DNA from 3 places in the Mycobacterium sp. 852002-51613_SCH5001154 genome. Region 1 is predicted to be linked to each of the others. Evidence: predicted binding sites of a transcription regulator. Region 1 holds the regulator's gene; each other region holds the start of a gene.
The links. Region 1 encodes LexA, which represses DNA repair genes until DNA is damaged. Its sites were predicted from a motif close to CGAACANNTGTTCG; they were not measured.

Region 1 (6,341 bases):
CCCACTGATCCAGATTGCGTTCGCCGGGCACCCGACGGTCGGCGCGGCGTGGTGGCTGCGCGAGAACGGAACGCCGATCAACACGCTGCAGGTGACGGCCGGCATCGTGCAGGTGAGCTATGGGGCGGAAAGCGCGGGCATCAGCGCACGGTCGGACTGGGCTCCCGAGGTCGCCCTGCACGAATTCGGTTCAGCCGAGGACCTTCTCGCCGCCGACCCGGGAGATTTTTCCGACGACACGGCGCACTACCTGTGGGCGTGGACCGACCGGGCCGCAGGATCGGTACGCGCCCGCATGTTTGCCGCCAACCTCGGTGTGCCGGAAGACGAGGCAACCGGCTCGGCGGCGATGCGGATCACCGACTACCTCAGCCGCGACCTACACATCACCCAGGGCAAGGGATCGGTCATCGAGACGACGTGGAACGCCGAGGGCTGGGTGGGGGTGGCCGGGCGCGTCGTCAATGACGGTGTGACGCACCTGAACTGACCCCGGGCCCGGTTCAGCGCTGCCGGCGCAGCACCGCGGCGAGATGGTGCTGCAAGGGCTGCCCGACCGCGCCCATCTGCACCGAATACGACAGCTCGTCGCCATCGATGTGGAAGGAACGGCCAAGCGCGGTCACCTCTTTGGCGGTCGGGGTGAGCCCGACGTCCGTTGTGGACAGCTCGATTTCGATCTGGCCGCCGGCGGCCGAATACGTGCCGACCTCGATTTCGGTGATGCCGCTCGGATGCGCCAGCACCAGCTCGACGTGACCGGGCTGCGGCACGCGAAGGTATCCGGTTTCGGCGTGCAACGGCTTGCCGTCGGGCGCCTTGGTCCTTTGCGCGTAGGCCAGAAACGGCTTTCCGACGTGAGAGAAGACCACTTCTTCGAGGTAGTCGAAGGGCTGGATCGTCGGGTACTCGCCCGCACCCTGGCCAGCCCAGGTTCCCAGGAGTGGTGCCAGTGCCTCGAGATCGGGATGCAAGTCGGTGGGCATGGAACCGAGCCTAGGCCCGGGCGGCTTGGGCCGGGCTGTCAGCTCGGTGTCGTCACTTGGCGGTGTTCGCGCAGCGCCTGGATCTCCCGCTCGAAATCGTCCGCGGACTCAAAGGAGCGGTATACCGACGCGAACCGCAGGTACGCCACTTCGTCGAGGTCGCGCAGCGGGCCGAGGATGGCCAGCCCGACCTCGTGGCTTGCGACCTCCGGGGACCCCGCGGCGCGCACGGTGTCCTCGACCTGCTGAGCCAGCAGGTTCAGCGCGTCGTCGTCCACCTGGCGGCCCTGGCAGGCCCGGCGGACACCGCTGATGACCTTCTCCCTGCTGAAGGGTTCGGTGACGCCGCTGCGCTTGACCACCGCGAGAACCGCGGTCTCGACGGTGGTGAAACGCCGCCCGCACTCCGGGCAGGATCGGCGGCGCCGGATGGCCTGCCCTTCATCGGTTTCCCTCGAGTCGATCACCCGGGAATCGGGATGCCGGCAGAACGGGCAATGCATGGCCGCTCCTTCGCCGTGCCGACAAACACCAGGTACCGCAGCACGAGCGTACCCGTGCGCTCACCTGCGCGGCGAATGCAGCCGGCCCCCGCGAGGGCGGCGGTCAGCCGACCGGGGCGATCAGCGTTTGGCCCGCCACCAGCGTCGGTGAGATCATGTCGTTGAGTTCGCGGATGCGGTCGGCAACCTGGCGCGCCGGCGCGTCGGGCGCCACCCGGTGAGCGACGTCTTGCAGCGACTCCCCCGCCTCGACGCGAACCACGGCCAACCGGTCGGGTACGTGAGCAGCCGAACTTCCGGCGTCGCCGTTGAGCACCTGACCGACGTTCCCGACCAGGCCCAGCCACAGGGTGATCGCTCCGGCCGCCAAAGCCAACCAGACGGTGGTCGCCACCGTGACGGGCCGCTTGCGGTGCGGCGCGGCGGACATCGCGACGCCGGTGCCGGAATAGCGCGTGGGCGCGCCCGCCGGCCTCGACGGACCGGGCCGGCGGGAACCGGCCAGCCCGTCCCGGCCGTAACGAAGCCCGTGGACCGGTCCGTTGACCGGACGCCGGGGGCTGCTGGTACGCGGCGCCAGCGTGTGGATCGTTGTCATCTGCGTTCCTCCGGTCAACTTGATTCGCTCAGCTGTTCGACTGTATCGCTCGTGTGTTCGAAATCCGAACATGTGAGCGAAGCGTGTCGCACGAGTCGAACGCTAGACCACGCCACCGACAAGGCCGCGGTCGCTAGAGCTGACATGCGGCTGAAATACCCGATCTGCCGAAGAGTTACACCTTTGTGATTAACGACTTCGGCGGGCGATCTCGCGGCTGCGCCGGCAGGGCGACACGCTAGTCGAACACATGTTTGATTCTCGGCCGCCGTGGGGTTACATTCAGTGCCATGAGCGACAGCAACGACACTTCATCGGCCGGCGCGGGCGGTCGGCTGCACGCCGTGGATTCAGCGCTGACCGAACGGCAACGCACGATCCTGAACGTCATTCGCGCGTCGGTCACCAGTCGCGGTTACCCGCCGAGCATCCGGGAGATCGGCGACGCCGTCGGTCTGACGTCGACCTCGTCGGTGGCTCATCAACTGCGCACCCTGGAACGCAAGGGATACCTGCGTCGCGACCCGAACCGCCCAAGGGCGGTCGATGTCCGCGGCGCGGACGAAGAGGTGACGGCCCGCACCACCGATGTCGCCGGCTCGGACGCCCTGCCGGAGCCGACGTTCGTTCCGGTCCTCGGGCGCATTGCTGCAGGTGGCCCCATCCTCGCCGAGGAGGCGGTCGAGGACGTCTTCCCGCTGCCGCGCGAGCTGGTCGGCGAGGGCACGCTCTTCCTGCTCAAGGTTGTCGGCGACTCCATGATCGAGGCGGCGATCTGCGACGGCGACTGGGTGGTGGTGCGCCAGCAGAACGTCGCCGACAACGGCGACATCGTCGCTGCCATGCTCGACGGGGAGGCCACCGTGAAGACGTTCAAGCGCGCGGGCGGTCAGGTATGGCTGATGCCGCACAACCCCGCGTTCGACCCCATTCCCGGCAATGACGCGACCGTGCTCGGCAAGGTCGTCACGGTGATCCGCAAGGTCTAGCCCGTCGCGGACTTTTGGTCGGCTCAGTCCGCCTTGACGAAGCCGTTGGCCTGCGCCACTTCTTCGCTGGACAACCAGATTTCGGCGAGCGTGTCGTGGTAGAGCTCGCTGCCCGGTGTGTAGTACAGACCGAAGCGGGCGCTCGCCTTGATCGGGTATCCGTCGGGCACCTGATAGGGATCGTCGAGCGGCAGGTGGATGGTCGGGCGCCCGGCCGGGCCGGCCCCTCCGGCGGTGTCCTCGTCATCCGTGGCCGCGTGCCGCCCGCTGCGCTGCTCGGCAGCGGCCGCGGCCGCGGCCGTCACGACGGCTTCCGGAGCGGCGGCTTCTGGAGTGGGGGCCTCGGCGACGTCCGCCGGGACGTGCGTGACCGCAACATCCGGATAATCGCCCTCGGGGGCGCCGACGTCGGGGCCACCCGCGTCGAATTCGGGGTCCGGGGGCGTCGGCGCCACGGCGACGTCGAGGTATTCGGCCTCCACGTAGTCATCGTCGCCACGGGCGGCGTCCGGGTAGGCGGACTCCCGCTCATCGTCGGCGTACTCGACCTCGGCGTAATCCTCGTCCGCGTAATCCCCCTCGGCGTAATCGGATGCGCCGTAATCGGATTCGACGTACTCGGTCTCCGTTTCGGGGTAGCCGGCCTCCGACAGGACCGCCGGCGAGACCGCGGAGAAGGAGTCGGTGTCCACCGCGTCGGGGTCCTGCTCGAATGAATCCTCATCGGCGCCGCCGCGCCGCCAGCTCACCCGGCCGGCCGCCTCGGGCGCTTCCTGCTCACCCGCGAAATGCTCGGTGCTGACGTCGTCGCGTCCCCACTGCCGCTCGGCGCCGGCGTCGTAACCGGCATCGAGGTCGCGGGGAGGCTCGTAGCCGGCATCCTCGCGAATGGCGCGACGCCGACGCCAACCGACCGCCAGCAATCCGGCCAAGGCGATCAGCACCAGCACCGGGATGGCGGCCAGCAGCCACCACCACTGCCACGTGAACTTCTTGGCGTGGGTGGGCATCGCCGAGTTGCTCGGCTGGGTCTGGCCCGACACCTGCAGGCCGGACAGCAGCGGCGCAAGGTTGGCGGGATCCGTGCTGAACGTGTTCTTCGCCCGGTTCCACGAGATCTTGCCGCCGGCGAACTGCTGCGAGACGACGTCGCCGTCGACCGCCTGGTCACCGACGGGCGCGCCCAGCTTGCCGGTCGGTCCGCGGAGCTTGTCCCATGCCGCTTTCATGGCGCCGCGCACCACGAACGCGCCGCGCTCCGACGTCCAGAAGATCACCGGTTTGTCGGCGCCGGAGAACGCGACCATACGGCTCGACGGGATGCCGCCGTCGGATTCGTTGGCGGTGGGGAAACCCAGGTCGCTGCCGGCGGGTCCGCCGAGCGACTCGTATTTGGCCAGGATGTTGGTCTCGACGGCGTTCGCGCCGGTGGCGGGGCTGAAATAGACCTTGCCGTTGGCGAAGTCCTGGACGATCCCGTCGCCGCCGATCGGATATTGCGCACCCTTCTTCACCCCCAACGGCCCATTGGGCCCGCCGGCCGCGCGCCAGGCCATGTTGATGGCCGCGGTGGGATCGATCGCCACCTGCAGGCCCTTCAACTGGTCGGCCAATGCGGGCGGGTCGGTGGAGAACTGTTTCGTCTGCCTGTTCCACGAGACCTGGCCGCCGCTGAACTTCTGGGCGGACACCTCGCCGTTGTACGTTTCGTCGCCGACCGGGACGCCGAGGACGCCGCCCGAACTGCCCAGCTTGTCCCAGGCGGCGTTGATCGCGCCGCGCACCACGAACGCGCCGTGCTCGGGCGTCCAGAAGATCACCGGCTTGTCGCTGGCGGAGAAGGTGCTCACGCGGCTGTCGGGTCCGGCAAGCCCGGGCACTTCGTTGATGGCGGGAAACCCCAGATCGCTGCCCGCGGGCCCGCCCAGCATCTCGTATTTGTCCAGGATCGGCCCGTAGACGAATTTGGCGCCGGTCGCCGGGGTGAAGAACATCTTGCCGCCGTCGAAGTCCAGCGCGAAACCATCCCCGGCGGGGTACACATCGCCCTTCCGGGCGCCCAAGGGTGAACCGTCGCCCCCGGCCTTCTCCCAGGCCGCCATCATGGCCGCCTCGGCGTCGCCGATGGGAGACGCCGCTGCCGGCGGCGCCAGCAAGGCGGCGGCTATTGCCGTGGCGGTCAAGGTGACCAGCGCGCTCGCGACCAGCCTGCGCATGTGACCTCTCTGCCCGTTCACCAAGCCTCCCAGCCGACGGCCATGCCCCTGTCAGCGACTAGGCCCGTGCCTGCACAGCCGGCAGGCGGGCCGTAGTCCGACCGCGGGGAAACAACCCCGTTCCGATCCGCATTACCACCGGGCGCGCATAACTTTGCTCCCGCGGACGAAAAATGCGAAGTCAAATCACGAATATTACAAAAACGGATACCACGCCGATGTCGAAATGATGCAGAGCCACGCTCAAATCGCGACCGACAGCAGCATCGGTCGCGCGACGCATGGGTATCCGAACCCGACGCCCGCCTGCGCAATAGCGCACGGCCGCCGTCGCGCGTTGCGATTCCGCGCCCGCGGGAGTTGCCGGACCTACCGGGGTCGTCAGCGGCGTCGCGCTTTTCGGCTCGACGATGCGCCATTACGCGGGCGACGTACCCCGAACACATGTGCCGACGGTACGTGAAGCCATTAACTCTTCAACGATCTACCCGAAAAATCGCCTCGCGCGCCGGGCATTGATGAGGTTTGCCGTCGGGGTGCGAATTGGCCGGTCCGATGGCGTTGTCGACCAACGTGTTAGCGCTAGACCCCGAGGCTGCGCCCGATGATCTCTTTCATGATCTCGGTCGTTCCGCCGTAGATGGTCTGCACCCGCGCGTCCAAATAGGCACGGGCGACCGGGTATTCGCGCATGTAGCCGTAGCCGCCGTGCAGTTGCAGGCAACGGTCGATCAGGTGCACCTGCTTTTCGGTGGAGTACCACTTGGCCATCGCCGCTTGCTCCGCCGTCAGCTTCTCGTCCAGGTGCAGCCGGATGAACTCGTCGACCATCATGCGCACCACCGTCGCCTCGGTCGCCAGCTCCGCGAGCACGAAGCGGCTGTTCTGGAAGCTGCCGATCGGCTTGTTGAATGCCTTGCGTTCCTTGGTGTATTGCAGGGTTTCTTCCAGCACCTGCTCCATTGCCGCGGCGGCCATGATGGCGATCGAAATCCGCTCCTGCGGCAGGTTCTGCATCAGGTAGATGAATCCCATGCCCTGCTGCCCCA
Region 2 (6,341 bases), on a different contig from region 1:
GTGGCCGCGGCGGCGTTGACGGTCAGCCGCGGCGCGCGGTGGATCTGGCGCAGCATGAACAGGTCCGGGATCCACAGCGACGGCGTGCTCCACCACGGCTTGCGGATCGAGCACTTGAAGCCGCGATCCACGCCGGCGGCCGCACCGGCAGCGATGTGCGCGAGCACGGCGGGGTCGACGGGCTCGCGCGGCGCGTTGAGCAGCCAGCCGCGGCGCCCGGCGGCGACATCGCTTGCCCGGCAGTCGGTGTCGTAGACCAACCCGGACAACTGCGCGCTGCGCGAGACGAGCGGGACGCAGTGGGGCAGCAGCCCGAGCTCGCGGGCCTGCGCGTCGGTGAGCGTGAAGAAGCTGTTGCGGCCCGTCACGATCCCCACATCCACGGCGGCGACCGACCCGAGCCGGATCAGCATCGTCGACCGCTTGAGGGTTCGCAGCAGTCGGATGGCGGCCGGGTCGAGGAAGTACTGGGTCCACTTCTCGTTCTCGTGCAACAGCGCGGGCGCCCATTCGGCGTCCAGGTCCGCGTGCGCGAGGGCACCGGCGTCGGTGAGGTGGACCGTGCGGATCCGGGCGGGCCCCGGGCCGGCGACCCCGCAGAACAACACCACCTCCTGCAGGACGCCGTCGAACACCAATCGCTCGAACGTCACCAGCGTGATGTCGCTGAACCGGCTCAACAGGAACTCGCGCAGCTGTGCGGCGTAGGTGACCTGGAGTAACTCGGCGGGCAGCACCAGGCCCACCCGGCCGCCGTCGCGCACCAAGATCGAGCTCGCCACCACGAAGGGGACCCAGGCGTTGGTCAACCGGGTGGGCCGCAATCCCTCGCGCCGCATCAGCTCCAGTGCGGGATCGCGCTGCTCGGACGCCCAGTTGCCGAACCGGATGTAGGGCGGGTTACCCGCGACCCCGTCCCAGCCGCCGGGCGCGGCGCTGGCCAGCCACGCGAACAGGTTCGCGACGTCGACGGGCGCGAATTCCCGTGCCTTGGCCGCCTCTTCGGCGACGAGTTCGACGCCGTGGACCCGCCCGCCGAGGGCGGCCAGCTCGCGCAGGATCGCACCGTCACCGCAGGAGGGTTCCAGCACGCGCGGTCCGGCGTCGCGCACCCAGCGGGCCAGGAACCGGGCGACGGGCGCCGGCGTGTAGTAGCCGCCGCGGGCCTTGTCGGCGGACGCCGCCGCCTTGCCCGCGAACGTTTTCATGGGGCCAGTATCACTTGCGGATCAACAAATCCCCGGCGTCCGCCGTGTCACGCGGGCCGGCGGGTTCCTCGGGGTAGCCGATCGCAATGGCGCCCAACGGCTCCCAATCACCCGGCAGGTCGAGCTCGGCGCGCACCAGGTCGGCGGCGAAGATCGTCGAGCCGATCCAGCAGCTGCCCACCCCCCGCACGGCCAACGCGACCAGCAGGGCCTGCACGGCCGCCCCGACCGCGACGGTGAACATGGTGTGCTCGGCGTCGGTGCGGGCCGCGTCGGGATACGTGTGCGCACCGTCGGGAACCAGCATCGGAACGACGACCTCGGGTGCGTCGTAGAGAATCTGGCCGCGCGCCACCCGCCGCTCCACCGAGTCGGCGGGCCGGCCGTCGCCGGCGAGGTCCGACCGCCACTTGTCCTTCATGCGGTCCAGCAGCCGCGTCCGAACGTCGGGGCTCTGCAGCCAGACGAACCGGACCGGCCGGGTGTGGTGCGGGGCCGGCGCGGTGAGCGCCTCGGCGACGGCGGACTCGATCAGCTCGGCCGCGACCGGCTCGGCGCTGAACCGGCGCACCGACCGGCGCAACAGCTGCGCCTGGCGGCGCCCCATGTCGAGCGCCTCGGCGGTGCCCAGCCAGAACAGGTCTTCCTCGCCGGGCCGCAACAGCTGCCGGGCCGTCGAGCCGTCGTCGGCCACCGCCAGGCCGCGCACCACGGCCACCGGCATGGCGGTCAATTTGCCCTTCACCAGATCGGCCGCCGCGGCGACCTCGTCGGCGACCGCGATCTCGGTCACCACCAGCTCGTTGCCGTGGCGGTCGACGGTCCCCGAATAGCCGTGCAGCACAGCCAGACCGGCCGACCCCACCGCCGCGTCGATCTGGCCGTTGCGCCACGCGCGGCCCATCGTGTCGGTGATGACCACGGCGACGTCGACGCCGAGCCGGTCGGCCAGCCCGGCACGCAGGGCCGCGGCGCTGCCGTCCGGGTCGACCGGCAGCAGCGCCAGTTCGTCGCGGCCCACGTTGGATCCGTCCACGCCCGCGGCGGCCTGAATCAGGCCGATGCGGTTCTCGGTGATCAGGGTGCGGCCCTTGCGCGCCAGCACGCGCACCGCCTCGGCCTCGACCAGCTTGCGCCGGAGTTGGTCGCGCTCCTCGGCATCCTGCGGCGCCGGCACCAGCCGGCCCTCGCACTTGGACACCACCTTGCTCGTCACCACCACGACGTCGCCGTCGCGCAGCCAGGGCGCAGCCGCGGCCAGGGCCGCGCTCAGGTCGTCGCCGGGCCGGAATTCGGGCAGCCCGGCGACGGGCAGGATCTCGATCGCCGCGCCGGTGCCGTGTTCGGTCACGGCTTCACGCCCGCGAGGTCGAGCCCGGCGCTCACCATCTCGGCCGTCGCCTTCGGGTCGGTCATCAAAAGCGGCACGGCGGCCACCGCCACACCCTGAATGTCGGCGTGGTCGCCCTCGTGCACCAGCCAGCAATCCAGGATTCCGGTGCCACCGCGCGCCCCGTAGTGCTGGCCGACCGCCTCCGCGGTGGACTCCACCCCGATCACCGACAGGCACGCATCGGCCATGCCGCGCAATGGTTTTCCACCGATGATGGGCGAGTAGCCGACGACCGGGGCGGTCGCCGAGCGCAACGCCGCCCGGATGCCGGGGACGGCCAGGATGGCGCCGACGCTCACCACCGGGTTGGACGGCGCCAGCAGGATGACGTCGGCGTCGGCGATGGCCGCGACAGCATCACCTGTGGCGGTGGCCTTTTCGGCGCCGACGAACGCGAAGCTGTGCGTGGGCACGCCGGCGCGGTAGCGCACCCACCACTCCTGGAAGTGAATCGCCCGCCGGGTGCCGTCGTCCGGATCGGTGATCACCACATGCGTCTCGCAGCGGTCGTCGCTCGCCGGCAGCAGTCGGGCGCCGGGTTGCCAGCGATCGCACAGCGCCGAGGTGATCTGCGAGAGCGGGTAGCCGGCGCCCAGCATCTGGGTGCGCACCAGATGGGTGGCGATATCCCGGTCGCCGAGGCCGAACCAATCCGGCTGCACGCCGTAGCGCGCCAATTCCTCTTTGGCGTGCCAGGTTTCGTCGCGGTGACCCCACCCTCGCTCCGGGTCTACCCCTCCACCTAAGGTGTACATGCAGGTGTCCAGATCCGGGCAGACCCGCAGTCCATGAATCCAGGCGTCGTCGCCGATGTTGACGATTGCATTAAGTTCGTGGTTGCCGGTTCCCGCGTCTGGGTGCTGTTGCGTTTCGAACTGTCCCAGCCCGAGCAACTGTTGAATCCCCAGCAGGAAGCGGGCGCCGCCAACCCCACCGACCAGAACGGTGACCTTCACGTGGACGACAGTACTGCCCGACGACTGTGCGGTGGCGGGGCCGTTACGCGGCCCTTAAGCGTAGTCGCGCGCGGTGTGATCGACACGCCGAATGCGCAAAACAACGGAAACGCCGTAATTCGGTCACGAGATGGTATGGAAATGCGCCGTAATGCTTGACCCGGCAGATTAACCCGTGTCTAATCACAACAGTGTCATTTCCCGGTTGGCCGGCCGGTTCCGGTGTCGCAGACCGAGATTCGATCACTTGTTCGAATTGTCGGTACACATCAGAAAAGTGGGAACCACTCACTCTCCCAATCAAACTGAGGAGGCGGACGACCGTATGTCTTACGAACATCTTCGAGGAGTCATGGCGAGCACGCCGCACACCCCTATTGTCTCAGCGCCGGTCCCAACCGTTCGGCCGCACCTGACCGTGGTTCCTGATGCGCCAGTCGCATTCGAGCCCGAGCCGATGCTGGCGCCCGTCGCTGACCAATGGCAGGACCGGGCGCTTTGCGCCCAAACGGATCCCGAGGCGTTCTTCCCGGAGAAGGGCGGCTCCACCCGCGAGGCGAAGAAGATCTGCCTGGGGTGCGAGGTACGCCACGAGTGCCTGGAGTACGCCCTGGAGCATGACGAGCGCTTCGGTATTTGGGGCGGGCTCTCCGAGCGCGAGCGCCGTCGCCTCAAGCGCGGCATCATCTGACGCCGCGCCACAACGTCATTCGTCGTCGATCGTCGGGTCGATGACCGACGGCTCTACATCGAGGTAGATGGCCACCTGGGCCACCAAGATTTCGTGCAGTAAATCACCAAGTTCGACGGTGTCCTTAGCCCGTCGCTCAATTGGCTTGCGGAACAAGACAATTCGTGCCCGCGTGGCGTTGCCGCGGACGTCGACGCCGGCCGGGATCAATCGCGCCAGCGGGATCGGCCCGTCGGCGATCACCTCGGGCGGCCACTGCACGCTGTCGGGATCCTTGGCCGCGATCCGCGGAATCTCGTCGACCGCCACGTCGAGGTCGGCCAGGCGGGCCTGCCAATTCCGCTCGATGGGTTCGTAGGCCTCCAGCACCGCCATGTCGAATCGCTCGGCCCGGCTGCGCCACCCGGGCACCGTCGGCGGCAGCAGCGGGCCGCGCACATCGCGGCCCCGCCGGGAGGACCGATGGGAAGCGAATCGGCCCTGAGACCGATCCCTGTGCGGGGAGCTGCGCGAATCGCCCACGCGCCGATGGTAACGGTTGCACATCGGGGGTCGGCCGGTTGCGCGTGTCCGGCGCTTCGACGGCGTTTCCGCACGATAGCCTTTCGGCGTGAACGTTCCCCGTCGCTGTTGCCGGCCCGGGTGCCCGCACTACGCCGTGGCGACCCTGACGTTCGTCTACTCGGACTCGACGGCAGTCGTCGGCCCGTTGGCGACCGCGCGGGAACCGCATTCCTGGGACCTGTGCGTCGGCCATGCCGGCCGGATCACCGCGCCCCGCGGGTGGGATCTGGTGCGCCACGCCGGCCCCCTCGTTTCTGAGCCCACCCACCCCGACGAGGACGACCTGGTCGCCCTGGCCGACGCGGTGCGCGAGGGTGGCGATCGCGGCGTGCCGTACGCCGCAACGCCGGTGAACGGTTTCGCCGACCCACACATTCACCACGGCGGGTCGCAGGCCACCGCGCCCAGCAGCAGTGTGCTCGCGCCGCCCGAGCATCGATCCGGCCGGCGCCGCGGGCATCTTCGGGTGTTGCCCGACCCCAGTGACTAGCCGTTCCGGCGTCGCGCGCATTCCCCGCGCACCGCTACGGTCGGTGTTTCCCGGGGGCCGATAGGCTGACGGCCAACAGGCGAAGGAACAAACCCTTTCAACGCGTCAGGAGGCCCCGGCATGTCTCGGCTCGCCGCGACCGTGCACCGCGTCGTCAAGGCTTATGACGTACGCGGGCTGGTCGGCGAAGAGCTGGACGAGCCGCTGGTCACCGCTTTGGGGGCGGCCTTCGCCAAGCTGATGCGCGGCGAGGGTGCCCGGCAGGTGGTGATCGGCCACGACATGCGCGACAGCTCGCCCGCGCTGGCCGCGGCATTCGCATCCGGCGTGACGGGCCAGGGCCTGGACGTGGTGCGGATCGGTTTGTCCTCCACCGACCAGCTGTACTTCGCCTCCGGGTCGCTTGACTGTCCGGGCGCGATGTTCACCGCCAGCCACAACCCGGCGGCCTACAACGGCATCAAGCTGTGCCGCGCGGCAGCCAAGCCGGTCGGCGCCGACAGCGGCCTGCGCATCATCAGCGAGGATGTGATCGCCGGGGTCGAGCGCTATGACGGACCACCAGGAACCGTCACCGATCGCGACGTGCTGGAGGACTACGCGACGTTCCTGCGTTCGCTGGTGAACACCGCGGGGCTACGTCCCTTGCGAGTGGCAGTGGACGCCGGCAACGGCATGGCCGGCCTCACCGCGCCCGCGGTGCTCGGCGCGATCGGCTCAATCACCTTGTTGCCGTTGTACTTCGAGCTTGACGGCTCGTTTCCCAATCACGAGGCCAACCCGCTGCACCCGGCCAACCTGGTCGACCTGCAGGCCTACGTCCGCGACAGCGGGGCCGATATCGGGCTGGCCTTCGACGGGGACGCCGACCGCTGCTTCGTCGTCGACGAACGCGGCCGGGGCGTGTCGCCCTCGACGGTGACCAGCTCGGGCACCGCCCGCGACGTGATCACGTTGTGGATGATGGTGGCGCCGATCTCGCGCCCCAGCTCGCGGGCGGCCACCAGGCTGGTCACCGTCGAGGGCGACACGCCCCGGC
Region 3 (6,341 bases), on a different contig from region 1:
GCGTCGGCGCCGGCCTCGACGACCTGTCGTTCACCACCGAGAACAGCCACGGCATCGACCAGCAGGTGCTGCCCACCTATGCGGTGATCTGCTGCCCGGCGTTCGGGGCGGCCGGCAAGGTCGGAACGTTCAACTGGGCCATGCTGTTACACGGCTCGCAGGAAATCCGGCTGCACGCGCCGCTGCCACCCACGGGGAAGCTGTCGGTGGTCACCGAGGTCGCCGACATCCAGGACAAGGGCGAGGGCAAGAACGCGATCCTGGTGTTGCGCGGCCGGGGCACGGACCCCGACTCGGAGAAGCTGATCGCCGAGACGCTCACCACCCTGGTGATCCGGGGCGAGGGCGGGTTCGGTGGCATGCCGGGTCAGCGGCCGGTGGCCCCGGAGATCCCCGACCGCGAGCCCGACGCCCGGGTCGCGCTGCCCACCCGGGAGGACCAGGCGCTGATCTACCGGCTCTCGGGTGACCGCAACCCGCTGCACAGCGACCCGTGGTTCGCTCGCGAGATGGCCGGCTTCCCCAAGCCGATCCTGCACGGGCTGTGCAGTTACGGGGTGACGGGTCGCGCGCTGCTCGCCGAGCTGGGTGGCGGGGTCGCAGCCAACATCACCTCGATTGCGGCGCGATTCACCTCGCCGGTGTTTCCCGGCGAGACGCTGACCACGCTGATCTGGCGCACCGAGCCGGGCAAGGCGGTGTTCCGCACCGAGGCGTCCGGCGCCGAGGGCGTCGGGACGCGGGTGGTGCTCGACGACGGTGCGGTGGAGTACGTGCAGGCCTAACGGGACAGCTCGCGCGCCAGCCGGGCGGTGAACTCGCTGGCGCGCGCGGGGCTGTCCAGCGCGAACTCTGCCGCGGTGGCGCGGTCGCCGTCGTCGTCGTGCCGCACCAGGATGGGCACGCCGCCGTCGTGGATCGCGTCGAACGCGTCCTCGTCGGTGATGTCGTCGCCTAGATAGACGGGCGTGAGCGGACCCGACTCCGCCCCGGTCAGGTGGTCGAGCACCCAGCGCAGCGTTTTCCCCTTATCCCAGTCCAGGTCCGGCCGCAGCTCGATGACCTCGCGGCCGGTGGTCACCCGCAGCTCGTCGCGCCGGCCCGCCGCGCGCACCGCGGCCGCCACCTCGCCGACGCGGTCGCGCCCGGCGTTGCGGTAGTGCACCGCGACCCCAAATCGCTTGTGCTCCACCATCACACCCGGGATGGAGCCCAGTCGCTCGCGCAATTCGCCGGCCGCACGCTCCAGCACCGGTATGGCCGCGGCGGCGGCGTCGTTCTGGTGGTGCGTGCCGTCGGGTGCGGTCAGCTCGAATCCGTGGCTGCCGGCATACCAAATGCCTTGCACGCCAACCCGTCTCGACACATCGGCCAGATCGCGGCCGGACAGCACCGCGACCGGGCACTGTTCGGCCAGCTGCCGCAGCGCCTCGGTGGCGCCGTCGACCGGGATGGCCGCATCCGGATCGTTGACGATCTCGGACAGCGTGCCGTCGAAGTCGAAGAACACCGCCGGCCGCCGCGCGGCCAGGTCGTCGAGGGCCGTCAGCGCGTCGGGCAGCTGTGACATCCGGCGGTCCCCGGTGCGCACGGTCACCTCGCGGAGGTCGGCGACGACCGCGTCGGCGCCGGCGTCCCGCAGCGCGCCGCCCTGCCCTCGGTCGACACCGATGACCAGCGCGAATCCGCCGGCGCGCGCCGCCTCGACGCCCGCTTCGTCGGCGGTGACGACCACGCACCGGCCGGGAAGCACCCGCAGCCGGCGGGCCGCTTCCACCGGGTCGTCGGTAAAGATCGCGGTGCCGACCCCGATCCCGCGCAGTTGCCCGTCCAGGGTGGGGTCGAGCGCGTCGAACAGCACCGCGTCATGGCGGCGCGGGTCGATGACGACCGACCCCGACTCTGGCATGACCCAACCTTCTCACGGTGGTCAGCCCGGCCGGGAGCGGGTCAGTGCCGCGCGTGCCCCGGCGCGGGTGGGCGCGCGCCCGGCGCGCGACCGGGAAACGCGCGCGGCGACCGCTTGCGGCGGCGATCGCCGAACAGCAGCACCGAGTCCTGGCTGAGCGCCACGAGCCGCGCCATGCCCAGTTCGATGCCGGCGGCCAACTGCTTGACGTCAAACGTGGCACCGGGCTCGGCGGTGATGCCGAATACGAGTTCGTCGCCGTAGCTCAGCACCGCGACCCCGGTGCTCAACTGGACGTCGGTCGGGGGAATGGGGAGCAAGCGCTCCATGGTCTGGCCCATGAGGCGCAGCCGATGGCGGGGCCCGGGCGCATGGGTCACCAGCGTGACGATGGCGCGCTGCGGCAGCCGCGTCACCAACTGGATGACGCTGTCCCGCAGCACCGTTGGCAAGGAATTGAGCACCCACCCGACGATGCCCCCGGATGGCGGAGGGCCCGTTTCCTTGTCGTTCCACCTGGTCTGCACGGTCCGCAAGCGCTGCACCGGGTCGTCGCCTTCGACCGGCAGATACGGCGAACGGATCGGCGTCGGCACCAGGGCACGCAGCGAGTCCGCCCGCGGCTCCTCGCCGCGCCCGAGCAGCACCATCCGGAAGCCGTCGCTGGTGGCGGCCAGCGCGACGTCGTTGACGGCCACAGCGAACTTGCGGCAGACGCGGTCGACGTCGGCGATCGGGACCCGCACTGTGGCATAACGCCGCCCAGTGGCGACCCGGTCGTGCGCCTGCAGCACGGGCCATACCGCGCCGAGGGCGGCGCCGGTTGCAGTCCAGGACGCCCGCCACAGCACATCGGACCAGCCCTGTCGCCGCACCGGCTGCCGCGGGACCTGTTGGGATGCGGGGTCATTGGCAAAGGTAGCGACATCGGCGTCGTCGCACAGCCTGGTGAGCAGCTGGGCGGGCGAGTCGCCGTCCAGGAGGCGGTGATGCGTTTTCATCAGGATCGCCCACCGGTTGCCCTTGAGGCCCTCGATCACCCAGCATTCCCATGGCGGACGATCCGAGCCCAGGGGGCGCTCGAGGGCGTGCGCGATGGCCCGGGACAGCTCGGCGTCGTCGCCCGGTCGGGGAATCGCCATTCGGCGCACGTGGCGGGCGAGGTCGAATTCCGGGCAGTCGACCCGAATGCGTTCCGCCAGAATACTTTTGAGGCGCTGAAAGTCGGGTGCGCCGCCGTCGACGATGGCCACCGCGCCGGTTGCGAGGCCGGCGTGCTGATCGGGGTCTTGAGCCGTCAGGAACGCCGCATCCAGTGCCCTCACCTGCGCCATGCTCGCCCCCGCGGTCGACTTTTTGCCCTGGTACCAGTGTCTGCCCGGGTTGGTGCCGGGGCTAGGCCCTCGGCGTTAAGACCTTGTTTAGGAGTTGAAGATCGGTTTAACAACGGTTGTCCTGGGTCGGAGGCAATTCGAACAAACATTCGATAGACTGCGGTTGTGGGCTGGTATGGGTTGGTTTAACGGCCCGCCGAGCTGGGCGGAAATGGAGCGGGTGCTCGACGGCAAGCCGCGCCATGCCGGCGTGCCGGTGGTACCCGGGGAGGACGCCCCCCTGTCGCCTAAGCGCGGAACCTACCGACCGCCGGACGACACCCGGGGGGCCCGCTCGTCCGTTCCCTATGCCGAGCTGCACGCGCATTCGGCGTTCAGCTTCCTCGACGGGGCCAGCACGCCGGAGGAGCTGGTCGAGGAGGCCGCCCGGCTGGGGTTGCGTGCGCTGGCGCTGACCGACCACGACGGCCTGTACGGGGCGGTGCGATTCGCCGAAGCGGCCGCCGAACTCGAGCTGCGTACCGTGTTCGGCGCCGAGCTGTCCCTGGGGCCGGGGGCCCGCACCGAGACGCCGGACCCGCCCGGCCCTCACCTGCTGGTGCTGGCCCGCGGCCCGGAGGGCTACCGGCGGCTGTCGCGGCAGCTGGCCGCGGCGCACCTGGCCGGCGGGGAGAAAGGCAAGCCGCGCTACGACTTGGACGCGCTGACCGAGGCCGCCGGCGGGCACTGGCACATCCTGACCGGCTGCCGGAAAGGCCATGTGCGCCAAGCCCTGTCACAAGGTCCGGACGCGGCGGGGCGGGCGCTGGCCGACCTGGTGGACCGGTTCGGTGCGGACCGGGTCAGCATCGAGTTGACCCACCACGGCCACCCGCTCGACGACGAACGCAACGCGGCGCTGGCCGCGCTGGCACCACGCTTCGGCGTCGGCGTCGTCGCCACCACCGGGGCGCATTTCGCGGGGCCGTCGCGGCGGCGGCTGGCCATGGCGATGGGCGCGATCCGGGCGCGGCAGTCCCTGGACGCCGCCGCCGGGTGGCTGGCCCCGCTGGGCGGCTCGCACCTGCGATCCGGCGAGGAGATGGCCCGGCTGTTCGGGCAGCGGCCCGAAGCGGTGACCGCCGCCGCCGAGCTCGGCGAACAGTGCGCGTTCGGGCTGGCGTTGATCGCGCCGCAGCTGCCGCCGTTCGACGTGCCCGCCGGGCACACCGAGGACAGCTGGCTGCGGCAGCTGACCATGGCCGGGGCGCGGGACCGCTACGGACCGGCCGATGCCGCGCCGCGCGCCTACTCCCAGATCGAGCACGAACTGAAAGTTATTGCGCAGCTGACATTTCCGGGTTACTTCCTGGTGGTGCACGACATCGCCCGGTTCTGCCGGGAGAACAACATCCTGTGTCAGGGCAGGGGATCGGCGGCCAATTCCGCGGTCTGTTATGCCTTGGGCGTCACCGCGGTGGATCCGGTGGCCAACGAGCTGTTGTTCGAGCGGTTTCTGTCGCCCGCCCGGGACGGGCCGCCCGACATCGACATGGACATCGAGTCGGACGAGCGCGAAAAGGTCATCCAGTACGTCTACGACAAATACGGCCGCGACTACGCCGCCCAGGTCGCCAACGTCATCACCTACCGGGGCCGGATCGCCGTGCGCGACATGGCCCGCGCCCTCGGCTTCTCGCAGGGGCAGCAGGACGCGTGGAGCAAGCAGATCAGCCACTGGAACGGCCTGGCGGACTCGCCCGACATAGAAGGCATCCCCGAGCAGGTGGTCGATCTGGCGAACCAGATCCGGAACCTGCCGCGGCACATGGGCATTCATTCCGGCGGCATGGTGATCTGCGACCGCCCGATCGCCGACGTGTGCCCGGTGGAGTGGGCGCGCATGGAGAACCGCAGCGTTCTGCAGTGGGACAAAGACGACTGTGCGGCAATCGGTTTGGTGAAGTTCGACCTGCTCGGGCTGGGCATGCTCTCGGCGCTGCACTACGCCATCGACCTGGTGGCAGAGCACAAGGGGATCGAGGTGGACCTGGCCAAACTCGACCTCTCCGAGCCGGCGGTTTACGAGATGCTGGCCCGCGCCGATTCCGTCGGTGTGTTTCAGGTGGAGTCCCGGGCGCAGATGGCCACCCTGCCCCGGCTGCGGCCGCGGATCTTCTACGACCTGGTGGTGGAGGTGGCGCTGATCCGCCCAGGACCCATCCAAGGCGGGTCGGTGCACCCCTACATCCGGCGGCGCAACGGCCTCGACCCGGTCACCTACGACCACCCGTCCATGGAGGCGGCGCTGCGAAAGACGCTGGGGGTGCCGCTGTTTCAGGAGCAGCTGATGCAACTGGCGGTCGACTGCGCCGGCTTTTCCGCCGCCGAGGCCGACCAGCTGCGCCGCGCGATGGGTTCCAAGCGTTCGACCGAACGCATGCGACGGCTGCGCGGCCGGTTCTACGACGGCATGCGCGCGCTGCACGGCGCCCCCGACGATGTCATCGACCGGACCTACGAAAAGCTGGAGGCCTTCGCCAATTTCGGCTTCCCGGAAAGCCACGCGCTGTCCTTCGCGTCGCTGGTGTTCTACTCGTCGTGGTTCAAGCTGCATCACCCGGCGGCGTTCTGCGCGGCGCTGTTGCGCGCCCAGCCGATGGGCTTCTATTCGCCGCAGTCGCTGGTGGCCGACGCCCGCCGGCACGGCGTGACGGTGCACGGGCCCGACGTCAACGCCAGCCTGGCGCACGCCACGCTCGAGAACGAAGGGGCGGAGGTCCGCCTCGGCCTGGGCGCCGTCCGCCACATCGGTGACGACCTCGCCGAGCGGCTGGTGCAGGAGCGAAAGGCCAACGGCCCCTTCGTATCCCTGCTGGACCTGACCACCCGGCTGCAGCTCTCGGTGCCGCAGACCGAGGCGCTGGCGACGGCCGGGGCGCTGGGCTGCTTTTCCATGTCACGGCGGGAGGCGCTGTGGGCGGCCGGGGCGGCCGCCACGCAACGGCCGGACCGCTTACCGGGTGTGGGCTCGTCGTCGCACGTCCCGGCGTTGCCCGGGATGAGTGAGCTGGAACTGGCCGCCGCGGACGTGTGGGCCACCGGCGTCTCCCCGGACA

Region 2: the regulator LexA is predicted to act here: its motif matches at 3,798-3,811, upstream of cofD (2-phospho-L-lactate transferase).
Region 3: the regulator LexA is predicted to act here: its motif matches at 3,382-3,395, upstream of A5750_RS13370 (error-prone DNA polymerase).

What each region holds. Positions count from the first base shown of each region.
Region 1 is NZ_LZII01000037.1:123,195-129,535, forward strand. It holds gene A5750_RS09705 (PhzF family phenazine biosynthesis protein) at 1-490, shown strand, start outside; gene A5750_RS09710 (peroxynitrite isomerase) at 504-986, opposite strand; gene nrdR (transcriptional regulator NrdR) at 1,025-1,489, opposite strand; gene A5750_RS09720 (LysM peptidoglycan-binding domain-containing protein) at 1,593-2,087, opposite strand; gene lexA (transcriptional repressor LexA) at 2,378-3,076, shown strand; gene A5750_RS09730 (LGFP repeat-containing protein) at 3,100-5,292, opposite strand; gene A5750_RS09735 (acyl-CoA dehydrogenase family protein) at 5,875-6,341, opposite strand, start outside.
Region 2 is NZ_LZII01000002.1:61,290-67,630, forward strand. It holds gene A5750_RS00280 (class I SAM-dependent methyltransferase) at 1-1,208, opposite strand, end outside; gene A5750_RS00285 (coenzyme F420-0:L-glutamate ligase) at 1,219-2,559, opposite strand; gene cofD (2-phospho-L-lactate transferase) at 2,556-3,557, opposite strand; gene A5750_RS00295 (WhiB family transcriptional regulator) at 3,910-4,248, shown strand; gene A5750_RS00300 (metallopeptidase family protein) at 4,264-4,686, opposite strand; gene A5750_RS00305 (DUF3499 domain-containing protein) at 4,859-5,302, shown strand; partial or broken gene manB (phosphomannomutase/phosphoglucomutase) at 5,423-6,341, shown strand, end outside.
Region 3 is NZ_LZII01000052.1:56,902-63,242, reverse strand. It holds gene A5750_RS13385 (MaoC family dehydratase) at 1-785, shown strand, start outside; gene otsB (trehalose-phosphatase) at 782-1,909, opposite strand; gene A5750_RS13375 (wax ester/triacylglycerol synthase domain-containing protein) at 1,951-3,243, opposite strand; gene A5750_RS13370 (error-prone DNA polymerase) at 3,419-6,341, shown strand, end outside.